Regions from separate parts of the Streptococcus hongkongensis genome, predicted to be linked through region 2. Evidence: predicted binding sites of a transcription regulator. Region 2 holds the regulator's gene; the other holds the start of a gene.
What was found. Region 2 encodes NrdR, which represses ribonucleotide reductase genes. Its sites were predicted from a motif close to ACACNATATATNGTGT; they were not measured.
Positions count from the first base shown of each region.

Region 1: the regulator NrdR is predicted to act here: its motif matches at 3,740-3,755, upstream of nrdH (glutaredoxin-like protein NrdH).

Region 1 is NZ_JBRUGD010000003.1:2,523-9,165, reverse strand. Features, by position in the region: gene ACVRZD_RS02320 (NADP-dependent glyceraldehyde-3-phosphate dehydrogenase) at 1-1,236, opposite strand, end outside; gene ptsP (phosphoenolpyruvate--protein phosphotransferase) at 1,375-3,099, opposite strand; gene ACVRZD_RS02310 (phosphocarrier protein HPr) at 3,104-3,367, opposite strand; gene nrdH (glutaredoxin-like protein NrdH) at 3,883-4,104, shown strand; gene nrdE (class 1b ribonucleoside-diphosphate reductase subunit alpha) at 4,121-6,280, shown strand; gene nrdF (class 1b ribonucleoside-diphosphate reductase subunit beta) at 6,456-6,643, shown strand, end outside.
Region 2 is NZ_JBRUGD010000008.1:21,528-28,170, reverse strand. Features, by position in the region: gene ACVRZD_RS06160 (pilus expression-regulating Snf2 family helicase) at 1-328, opposite strand, end outside; gene der (ribosome biogenesis GTPase Der) at 629-1,939, opposite strand; gene dnaI (primosomal protein DnaI) at 1,982-2,884, opposite strand; gene ACVRZD_RS06145 (DnaD domain protein) at 2,885-4,069, opposite strand; gene nrdR (transcriptional regulator NrdR) at 4,053-4,547, opposite strand; gene ACVRZD_RS06135 (HAMP domain-containing sensor histidine kinase) at 4,833-6,323, opposite strand; gene covR (two-component system response regulator CovR/CsrR) at 6,331-6,643, opposite strand, start outside.

The DNA.
Region 1 (6,643 bases), on a different contig from region 2:
AGAAGTAAACACTGATGCTTGTAAACCATACTCAGAAGCATTTGAAATGTCGATAGCTTCCTCAACAGAATTAATACGAATAAATGGTAATACAGGACCAAACGGTTCCTCCCAAGCAAGACGCATATCTGTTGTAATATTATCAAATATAACTGGACAAATCAAATTGCCTTCACGTTTGATATCCGTAATAGCTTTAGCACCTTTGTCAGTTGCATCATTGATAAGAGCTTCAACAAAGTCAGCTGCCTTAGTATCAATCAAAGGTGTAATATCAGCATTTTCTTCAGGCATACCAATCGATAATTTTTTCACCAAAGCATGAACATGCTCAATTAACTGGTCGGCAACTTTTTCCATTACAAGAACTCGTTTGACAGCTGTACAACGTTGTCCTGAATAACCATAAGCACCAGCAACGATGTTTTTAGCAGCCATCTCAAGGTCAGCATCTTCTAAAACAATAGCTGAATCTTTACCACCTAGTTCCAACATAATTGGACGCATACCTGCTAATTGACCGATACGCTCTCCAACAGGAGTTGATCCTGTAAAGTTAATAAAGTTTACCGCTTCATGCTCGACAATATAATCACCAATAACTGATCCACGACCTGTAATAGTGTTGAAAACTCCGGCTGGTACACCAGCCTCAGCAAAGGCCTCAGCTAAAAGCAATCCTGAAATCGAACCTTGTGTTGGTGGTTTAAGAGCGACAACATTACCTGCGATCAAAGCAGGAGCAATTTTCGAACCAGCTAAGTTTACTGGGTAGTTAAATGGTGAAATTGCTAGTACAAGTCCAACAGGTTCATGACGAACAATTGCGATTTTTTTCTTGCTTGCTGCTTCAAAGCTTCCGCCTTCAAGAACTTCACCTTCCATTCGGATGCCTTCTTCAGCAGCATAGTTAATAATTTCTGCTGTACGAACAACTTCACTTACTGCAGCTTTATGGCCTTTAGCAACTTCTTTGGAAAGTACTGAACCGATTTTTTCAGCATCACGTACCAAAATGTCTGCAGCCTTATGTAAAATTGCTGCGCGTTCTACATATGATAGCGCACGCCATTCTTCAAAAACATTTTTAGCTGATTGGTAAACAAAGTCTACTTCTTCTGTTGACATTGCTGGAACAGAACCTAATTCTTCACCAGTTGCAGGTGCATAGATTTTAATTTCATTTTCTGAAAGTTTCCATTCACCATTAACAAGATTTTTGTATTGTTTAGTCAAAATGTTATCTCCTTTATTGATAATACATCTATTCTATCACTTTTTGACGATAATTCAAACATCTGACACGGCAATTGTCTGAATATTGTTAACATTAGTTCACAAAAAGAAGTTGGTTACCCAACTCCTTCTATTTTATTATAAATATTCTTTAGAAAGTTCAAGAACTTCCTCTGCAGTTGAACATGTTGTTAAAGCACGTTGTGCATATTCTTGCATCTTAGATGTGTCTAAAGTCTTCATTAAGCTACGCGTACGAAGTACTGAAGTTGCTGACATTGAAAACTCATCTAAGCCCATACCTACTAAAAGTGGTACAGCTTGTTGATCTCCAGCCATCTCACCACACATACCAGCCCACTTACCTTCAGCATGTGCTGCTTTGATAACATTGTTAATCAAACGTAAGATTGATGGATTATATGGTTGATAAAGATATGAAACTTGCTCATTCATACGGTCAGCAGCCATTGTGTATTGAATAAGGTCGTTAGTACCAATTGAGAAGAAGTCAACTTCTTTTGCAAATTGGTCTGCAAGCATTGCTGCAGCAGGAATTTCAATCATAATACCAACTTGGATATTATCTGAAACTGCAACACCTTCAGCAACAAGTTTTGCTTTTTCCTCATCAAATACAGCTTTAGCGGCTCTGAATTCTTTAACCAAAGCAACCATTGGGAACATGATACGTAGTTGACCATGTACAGATGCACGTAGTAAAGCGCGAATCTGTGTACGGAACATCTCGTTTCCTGTTTCTGAAATAGAAATACGAAGGGCACGGAAACCTAGGAATGGGTTCATTTCTTTTGGTAGGTCAAAATAAGGAAGTTCCTTATCTCCACCAATATCCATTGTACGAACAACAACTGGTTTACCATTCATTCCCTCAAGTACAGCCTTGTATGCTTCATATTGCTCATCTTCAGTAGGGAAATCTTGTGAATCCATATATAGGAATTCAGTACGGTAAAGACCAACAGCTTCTGCACCGTTCTCATTAACACCCTCAACATCTTTTGGTGTTCCGATGTTAGCTGCTAATTCAAAGTGTTTACCATCTGCTGTAACTGTCTCAGCATCCTTAAGCAATGCCCATTCAGCTTTTTGCTTAGCATATGCTTCACCAGCAGTTTTAAAGGCAGAAATTTCTTCTTCACTAGGATTGATAATGACTTCACCTGTAATGCCATTGACAGCAATTACATCACCATCATGAACACGTTTAGTAATATCATTTGTCCCTAGAACCGCAGCAATTTCAAGAGTACGAGCCATAATAGCAGAGTGACTTGTACGACCACCAATATTTGTTACGAATGCTTTTACAAATTTTTTATCAAGTTGTGCTGTATCTGAAGGTGTCAAATCATGTGCAATCACAATAGACTCTTCATCAATAGCAGCTGGATTTGGTAGTTTAACCCCTAATAAGTGTGCAAGAACACGTTTTGCAACGTCACGGATATCAGCTGCACGTTCTTGCATATATGGATTATCTTCCATACCTTCAAAAATCGTGATGAACATATCTGTAACTTCTTTTAAACCAGTTTCAGCATTTGTTTGTTTAGCACGGATTGTTTCTTTAATCTGACTAATCATCTCAGGATCTGATAACACCATTAAATGAGCATCAAATACTGAAGCTGCTTCTTCGCCTAAGCTATCTACTGCTTTTTCGCGGATAACAGAAAGCTCGTCTTGTGAAGCTTGTAATGCAACATCAAGGCGAGCTTCTTCTGCATTTGTATCTTCGACTGTAACAGTCTCGAACGACAAATCCGGTTGAACAAGTAGATATGCTTTAGCAACTGCAACACCATCTGAGGCTGCGATTCCTTTAAGCATTTCTGTCATTTTCTTATGCCAATCCTTCTTTTGTCATTGTTTCTTCGATAGCTGCGATTGCGTCATCAGCATCAGCACCTTCAGCTGAAATAGTAACGTCAGCACCTTGACCAACACCAAGACTCATAACGCCCATGATTGATTTAAGGTTAACTGCTTTACCTTTATAATCTAAAGTGATATCTGAAGCAAATTTGCTAGCAGTTTGTACTAGTAAAGTAGCTGGACGAGCGTGAATTCCTGTTTCTGCAACAATGTGAAAATCTTTTGAAGCCATAGTATGGTTCTCCTTTTAATAGTTGTGTATATTTGAGCCATCATATGATAACCCTTACAATAAGTGATTATAGCATATTGTATTTTAATTTTCAAGATTAAATCTATCGCCTGAGGAAAAAGCTATTTAATTTTCTGCTTTTTTTTCAATTTTTCATTATGTTTATTTCACTCTAATAGATCAAGCTTTACTCTCACAATCGCTAGTGTTTAGATGATTTTACAAAATTTTTTCTCAATCATAAGAAAATTGTGTTAAAACTATTATTGTCTATTTTCATCGCAAAAAATTAGTTAACCTAAATTTATGATTTGACAGAAAAAATTGATTAATTTTAGATTATCAGCGTCACTCCGCCATTCTCACCCGGCTACACAATATATAGTTGTTATAAATATAATCAACCCCAAAATATTGTGTTTTTTTCGGAGAAAAATCTTGCTTTTTAGATGCAATTTTTATATGCTATTATTATTGAAATTCTCTTCCGAGAATAATTTAAAGGAGCAGATAGTATGATCACAATTTATTCAAAAAATAACTGTATGCAATGTAAAATGACCAAAAAATTTCTTGACCAAAACGGAGCAACTTATCAAGAAATCAACATTGATGAGCAACCTGACAAAGTTGACTATGTAAAAAGTTTAGGATTTGCCTCTGCACCAGTAATCGAAAGGGGAGACACAGTCTTTTCCGGATTCCAACCCACAAAACTAAAAGAACTAATCAAGTAATTAAGGACATAAGAGAATGAGTTTAAAAGATATTGGCGAAATTTCTTACTTTCGCTTAAATAATGAAATTAACCGTCCTGTTGATGGTAAAATCCCTCTACATAAGGATAAAGAAGCTTTAGAAGCCTTTTTTGAAGAAAATGTAATCCCAAATACTAAACCCTTTGCCTCAATTACTAAGAAAATTGAGTTCCTTTTAAAGCATGATTACATTGAATCAGGATTTATTGAAAAGTATACAAAAGACTTTATTGAAGAACTTGCTGATATTATCAAAAACGAGCAATTTCAGTTCAAATCCTTTATGGCTGCCTACAAGTTTTATCAGCAATATGCTTTAAAGACTAATGATGGGGAATATTATTTAGAGAGCATTGAAGACCGTGTTATGTTTAATGCGCTCTACTTCGCTGATGGTAATGAAGAACTAGCAAAATCAATTGCAATTGAAATGATTAATCAGCGTTATCAACCAGCTACTCCTTCATTTTTAAATGCGGGACGTAGTCGTCGTGGAGAATTAGTTTCTTGTTTCCTAATTCAAGTTACTGATGATATGAACTCAATTGGTCGCTCAATTAACTCTGCCCTCCAATTATCAAGAATTGGTGGTGGTGTTGGTATTACACTTTCTAACTTGCGTGAAGCTGGAGCTCCTATTAAAGGCTATGCTGGGGCAGCTTCAGGTGTCGTTCCAGTCATGAAATTATTCGAAGACAGCTTCTCTTATTCCAACCAATTGGGACAACGTCAAGGAGCTGGGGTTGTTTATTTAGATGTATTTCATCCAGATATTATTTCTTTTCTATCAACTAAAAAAGAAAATGCTGACGAAAAAGTGCGTGTTAAAACCTTATCACTTGGGTTAACTGTTCCTGATAAATTTTATGAATTAGCCCGTAATAATGATGACATGTATCTCTTTAGTCCATATAGTGTGGAAAAAGAATATGGTATTCCATATAACTACATTGATATTACAGCAATGTATGATGAGCTTGTTGCTAACCCTAAAATTTCAAAAACAAAAATTAAAGCGCGCGATTTAGAAACTGAAATTTCTAAATTACAACAAGAATCAGGCTATCCATATATCATCAATATTGATACAGCTAATAAGGCCAATCCAGTTGATGGTAAGGTAATCATGAGTAACTTGTGTTCTGAAATTCTACAGGTTCAAAAACCAAGTATTATCAACGATGCTCAAGAATTTGTTGAAATGGGAACAGATATCTCATGTAACCTAGGATCAACTAATATCCTTAACATGATGACATCTCCTGATTTTGGTGCTTCTATCAAAGCAATGACACGTGCACTAACATTTGTCACTGATTCTTCACAAATTGAAGCTGTGCCTACAATTAAAAACGGTAACCAGCAAGCACATACCTTTGGTTTAGGGGCGATGGGGCTTCATTCTTACTTGGCTCAACATCATATTGAATATGGTAGCCCAGAATCAGTTGAATTCACTGATATTTACTTTATGTTAATGAATTACTGGACTTTGGTTGAATCGAACAATATTGCTCGCGAAAGAAAAACTACATTTACTGGCTTTGAGAATTCAAAATACGCTGATGGTAGTTACTTTGATAAATATGTGACTGGTCAGTTTGTTCCTCAGACAGAATTTGTTAAAGAGCTTTTCAAGGAGCATTTTATTCCTCAGGCATCAGACTGGGAGGCTTTACGTCAAGCTGTTCAAAAAGATGGTCTCTATCATCAGAACCGCCTAGCTGTCGCTCCTAATGGTTCAATCTCATATATCAATGACTGCTCTGCTTCAATTCACCCGATAACACAGCGAATTGAAGAACGTCAAGAGAAGAAAATTGGTAAAATCTACTATCCTGCAAATGGTCTGTCAACAGATACCATTCCTTACTACACATCTGCTTATGATATGGATATGCGTAAAGTTATTGATGTTTATGCAGCCGCAACGCAACACGTTGACCAAGGTTTGTCACTAACACTCTTCTTACGTAGTGAATTACCAATGGAACTTTATGAGTGGAAATCTGAAAGTAAACAAACAACACGTGACCTTTCAATTCTACGTAATTACGCCTTTAATAAAGGGATTAAATCAATTTACTACATCCGTACATTCACTGACGATGGCGAAGAAGTTGGCGCTAACCAATGTGAGTCATGTGTGATTTAATTGGTTAAGAAGTAATGATGCTATAGCACTATTACTTCGACCGACTGTCGTAGAAGTATTTCTGTTTCACCATTACTGATACAAATTATTTCTGCCAGTAGGACTTTGGTCGGTTCTACTGGTTTATCTCGTTATTCGTAACGCACTGTACTACTCTTTAGGAGATCATTTTTCTATGACTACATATTATGAAGCAATTAACTGGAATGAAATTGAAGACGTCATTGACAAGTCGACATGGGAGAAATTAACTGAACAATTTTGGTTAGATACTCGTATTCCTTTATCAAATGACTTGGATGACTGGCGTAAATTGCCTGCCAAAGAAAAAGACCTTGTTGGAAAAGTCTTTGGTGGCCTAAC
Region 2 (6,643 bases):
AATTATCTAAGAAAAGACTTCCAAAAGAGGTCATTTTTTTTGTTTCTTCTTTTGATTCAGATTGGCTGGTAAATTGTTGGGAAATCAGTTTGCCATTATGATCATTTTTAAAAAAATATTCCAAAGCTGCGATATGTTGACAGTATTTTTTTCGCGCAAAAAAATCACATTGACAAGTAATTGCATCATCATCAACCCCATAAGTTACTTTCTGGGAGTCAACGCGTGCCTCAATGTGGCTCTTTTCTTCTTTAACGATTGTCACTAAGCCTTGATCATATAAGGCTATCCCTTGATTTCTAATCCTTCCCGGAATTAATCTCGCCATAGTTACCCCACCTCTGTCATTATCCCTTAATTATATCAAAATTCCACTCATAATTCCTCAATAATCTGTCTAAAAGAAAAAATTTATGAGTTGCATTAATTGCTCATTTTGAAATTTCTTCAACTAAAAGAAGCCAAGAACAAAATAGTCTTAGCTTTTTTTATATAATACTATGGACGATACCAAATGGGTTAGCGGGCAAAATACATTGCTGAATCACTTTCTACAACCCTACTTAATTTTACAGAGGTAGGATGACAGAATCATAATGCTTGGTAGTTACTAATTTTGTCCTACTCACTATTTTCGTTTACGGGCAATTAAATGAATTGGTGTACCTTCAAATGTAAAGGCAGCACGAATTTGATTTTCTAAGAATCTCAAATATGAAAAATGCATTAATTCTTCTTCATTGACAAAGACAACAAAAGTAGGTGGTTTAACCGAAACTTGTGTTGCATAGAAAATCTTAAGTCGTTTACCTTTATCTGTTGGTGTTGGATTAATAGCAATTGCATCCATAATAACATCATTAAGCACAGCTGAAGGAATACGGCGACTTTGACTATTACTGATTCGTTTAATCATTTCTGGTAATTTATTCAATCTTTGTCCTGTTTCTGCTGAAACAAAGATAATTGGTGCGTAGGATAAAAATTGGAATTGATCTCTAATATCGGCTTCCCACTTGGAAACAGTATGATTGTCTTTTTCAAGGGTATCCCATTTATTAACAACAATAATCATCCCCTTTCCAGCTTCGTGAGCGAAACCAGCTATTCGTTTGTCGTACTCACGGATACCTTCTTCGGCATTTATTACCATTAATACGACATCAGAGCGATCAATGGCGCGCATAGCGCGCATAACTGAATACTTTTCAGTGTTTTCATAAACTTTACCTGATTTACGCATACCTGCTGTATCAATCATGGTAAATTCTTGACCATCTTCATCTCTAAATGCGGTATCGATAGCATCACGGGTAGTCCCCGCAACTGGGCTAGCAATAACACGGTCTTCACCAAGAATAGCATTGATCAGACTTGATTTGCCAACATTTGGGCGCCCTATCAAACTAAAACGAATAACATCATCATTTTCTTCTGCAACTTCGATTGGCAGATTTTCAACAATAGCGTCAAGGACGTCACCAGTACCAATACCATGGACTGAAGAAACGGGGAATGGATCGCCTAATCCCAATGCGTAGAAATCATAAATATCATTACGCATTTCTGGATTATCAACTTTATTAACAGCTAGAATGACAGGTTTATTTGTACGGTACAGAATTCTTGAAACGTACTCATCTGCATCTGTCACTCCCTCTTTACCAGAAACGACAAAGACAATAACATCAGCTTCATCCATAGCAATTTGAGCTTGATGCTTAATTTGTTCCATGAATGGGGCATCGACATCATCAATACCACCTGTATCAATAAGTGAAAATTTTCTATTTAACCACTCACCTGTGGTATAAATTCGGTCACGCGTAACACCCTCTACGTCTTCGACGATAGAAATGCGTTCCCCTGCAATTCGGTTAAATAATGTGGACTTGCCAACATTCGGACGTCCAACTATGGCAACTGTAGGTAAAACCATGATTCTCCTTCTTTTTTGTCACTCTTATGACAATTTTCTTCTCTAACGACGATTCGCACCCTCTAAGTGCAACTCTTTAGCCAAATAACGGACACGTTCCATGACACGTTTAGCTTGCCAAGTTTCATCATTACCTTTGATATTTGCCCACTTCCTCTCCAAATCATTAAAACTATAATTGGAAGTAAAGAATGTCGGTAAATCTTCTAACATACGATATTGTAAGATAACTTGTAAAATCTCATCACGTACCCAAGAGGTTGCCTGTTCTGCACCAATATCATCTAAGATCAGAACTGGTACTGATTTTACAGCATCAATTTCTTCTTTAACAGAACCTGTTGAGATAGCATTTTTAACATCAATTGTGAAACTAGGAAAATGAAGCAAGGTTGTAGAAATCCCTTTTTGCTCTGACAATTCTCTAGCCATAGCGGCCATCAAATAGGACTTCCCAATTCCCATATCACCAAATAAGTAAAGCCCTTTTTGTTCAGGAGATGGGTAACTTTCTACAAAATCCAGTAATTCAGATAAAGCCTTCATTCGACTAGCATTATCAATATCAAAATCAGACATACGAATATGGCGATAGGATTTTGGTAAATTGACTAAATTGATGCGGTCAGAAATTGCGGCCTTCTTCTTAGCATCAATCAATGCTTTAGTCTCTTTGTATGAGACGTCAGCATAACCTTCATTCATTACCAAAATAGGTGAGTACCCTTTGGCGATATATGATGGATCAGCTGTTTTGAATTTAGCACGTTCAACTAAAAATTGATTAAACTTTGACAAACTCAAATTAATTTCTTCTTGACTCAGTTGATGACTAGCAATAAACTCAGCAACTTCTGGATCAGCTAAAATCACCTGGATTAGCTCATTTGCATTATTTCGCCCAAGATGGCCTTTTTTATCGATTGTTTGACCAATTTTTTCCATCTAGTCACCACCTTTTCTGAGATTTTCCAAACGCTCCAAAGCTTCTTTTTTGAAATGATTGAGTTGTTCCATTTCTTCTTGCGTCGTTGATTCTTGATAGTCTGGATTGCTCCACTCAGGAACATTAGATTTCTTTGCTTTGTCCTTGCTTGTTCCTTGTTGCTTACGTTCTTCAAAACTACGCATCTTCAACACAGCCTCATCGGCGCTAGCGATTTTCTGATAAGAAAAATCATTAGCAATCTTTAAAATATAATTTTTTTGTAGATTTGCTGAATTCGTTTTATTGAAAGTATAAAGCACCATAACATTAATGACTTCGTCCAAAAAATTCATTTCTGCCAATTGCAACAAAAGATTTCTCTCATCTTTAGTAACTGTTGCACGACGGGCTTTTTTTATTTTTTCTAAAAATTGCAGAGCGGTATCATTTTTCGCTGCCTTAATAATTACTTTTTCTGCTTCCGTAAAACTACCCTCAGATACTGCCACAGTAGGCTGTGATTGTTTTAAATGCATACGACTGGGTGAAATTTTACCATTTATAGCTGTCGCCTTTGCGACTTGATAAGCATCAAACCAACTTAAACTGTATTGTTCCGAAAAACTATAGAGATCGATGATAGCTTCCTTTTCATTACTAAATTGCAAGCCATCTCTAATCATTAATCGTTTGAAACTATCTAAATCAAATTGACCCTGTCGTCTTTTATGCGATTGGGAGTGACTTTGACCTGTTACATCCGAAGAAAAGACATCGGAAAATTTTTTTGAAATGTTTTGAGCATGCTTAGGAATTTCAGGAATCATTTCTGAAACAGCTAAATCTCCAATTTTTTGCTCCAATAAACGTCTATAAACAGGACTTTGTAAAAACTCTTCTCTATCTAATGCAGCCTGTAATTTAATGACATAACTTTCTGGTAATTGATAAAATGTCACTAAATCCATTGCTGTTAAAACAACCAATGCCTCTTCTAAGCGTGTCATTCCAAATTGCAGATGGTTCAATACTTCTGAAAATTTGTGAGAGCGTTTAGCATCATCAAAGAATTGAACAAAGTACTGATATAAGATCACAGCATCATTTCCAATTATGGGACCATAGACAGCTGTTAGACTATCGGAATTGTATAAAATTTTATTACTTTTGACATAATAAAATTCATCAATGGGTTTCATCATTCACTCTACTTTTCTTTTTTCCTCGAACGCGTGTTGTAATTTGCTGAAGTAATTCTTCAATTTCATCAACATCTTTAAAGCTCTTATAAACACTGGCAAACCGAACATAAGTAATTTCATCAAGTTCAGCTAATTCTTCCATCACTAAATTGCCAATAGCTGCGCTAGAGACTTCATTTTCATAATCAGCTCTCACTTTTTGTTCAATTCTTGAGATAAGATTTTCAATATCCGTACTAGAAACTGGTCGTTTCTGGGCACTCTGAACGACACCGTTTAAAAGTTTATCCCGTGAAAATTGCTCTCTAGTACCATCTTTTTTGATAACTAACAATGGGAGTTCTTCTAGACGTTCAAATGTCGTAAATCGTGTATGACATTTTTCACATTCTCTTCGACGTCTAATAGTATTACCATCTTCGGCCTGTCTACTATCAACAACACTTGATTTATTATAATTACATTTTGGACAACGCACGCAAACACCCCAATTCTATCAAATTAATTTAGTACTCTATTCTATCATATTTTGCAACTAAAAAAAAGGATATTCATCCTCGATTACTAGCCCTCTCATCTTTATCTAAAAAACAAGTCTGGGAAAACTGTTCTCAGACTCTAGTTTTTATATGACGCAGTGGTTGAGTGGGCTCTAATACGTTGAAAATCAACTGTTACAGCCCTACTCATCTTTGCGTAGGTGGGACGACAAAATCAAATTTCTACGGAATTACTGATTTTTGTACCACTCTCATTTCAATAATTAAAATGGATCCACAATAGGCAAATATAAAACGAAAGTTGACCCTTGATTTAGTTGACTTTTCACTTCCATATTTAGATTATAACCTTCCACAATTTGATGTAAGATGGATAAGCCAATCCCAAGTCCAGCCTGTGTACTCGTTCTATTACGAGATTTATCAGATCTGTAAAAACGTTCAAAAATATGTTCAATATCTTCTTGCGAAATACCTTCACCTTTATCACTTACTGTTACAATAGCCTGATTAGCACTATAAAATTTTAAATCGATTGTGATTTCTTTTTCATATTGAGAATATTTAATAGCGTTATCAATCAAAATCATTAAGGCTTGTTCAAAGTGATTCTTATAGATTCTAGCTTCAATATCCAAGTTCGGATTTATCCAATTAAAAGTAAAGTCTTCTCTAAGAACTTTGAAATTGCCAATAACAGTTTCAATTGAACTTTCCAGATTAGTCGTATCATCTTGGTGGCTATCAAAACTACCTTGAACCCTTATCATGTCCAACATATCATTAATCATAATCGCCATCCGATCAGCTTCATGAGCAGTAGCATTCAGACTTTTTTCTAAAATCTCACTATCATCTTTACCCCATCGTTGCAATAAGCCAATATGCCCCTTAATAATCGCCACTGGAGTTCTAAGTTCATGACTAACATCACTTATAAAACGAGATTGTAAATTAGTATAATTTTCAACCTTATCTAACATGGTATCAAAAATGGTAGAAAGTTCTTCGATTTCATCTCCCGATTTTATTTTTGAGCGTAGAGCTAAATTATTAGGATTTTCAGAAATAGTCCGCATGACATCATGCAGATTTTGCAATGGTTCTAGAAATCGTCTTGTTGAAAAATAAATAATGAAATAAGCAAGACTTGTTCCAAATAATTCAACAAAAAGTAACCAGATTAATAACCTTGCTCGAATGACAAAATAGTCTTCTAAATCTTGGTAGATTTGGACATAACCAAGGAATTTTCCAGTTTTTTTAGAGTATACCCTTTGAATAATCGAAAACCCTCGGTACTGACCTTTCGCTTGGTCATCAAAAACTCTATTAATCGGTCCCTTTAGAGGACTAGCAGTCTCTTCCCCATCTGTCGTAAAAATCATCCGTTTATTTGTATTATAAATATAAATTTCTTGATTTGAGTCTAAGATATTTGTTAAATCTCTTCGACTACGGACTAAATTTTTACCACTATAACTATCTTTTTTTAGATTTTCTTTGCTATTTTGATATAAAACTTCCGATAAATTTTCAACTGAAAAATTAGAGTCCACCTGTGACAGACGAACTCTAACAATATTAACAGTTTGATTGACAGACTGCTTTTCTTTTTTCAATAAAAAATAATTTGTTGAATAGTATGCAATCAAAGTAAAGGCAGAAAAAATGCAGAAAAATAGTACAAAGAATAAATTTGATAAACTTTTGGGTAATGATTTTTTATACTGTCCTGATTCCTGATTTTTCATATGCATCTTATTTCTCGCGAATTACATAGCCCATTCCACGAACTGTTTGGATGTATGATTCTCTTCCTGGCATATCAATTTTCCCACGAAGATAACGAATATAAACATCAACAACATTAGTCTCAACAGCTTCATCGTATTTCCAAACATTTGATAATAACTCTTCACGTGTCATTACACGGTTCATATTTGTCATCAAAATGTTTAACAAATCATACTCACGTTTAGTAAGTGAAATTTCTTCATCTCCACGATTAACTGAACGATTTTGAGGATTTAAAACTAAATCACGGTAAACTCCTTGGTTTGGAGTTTTCTTC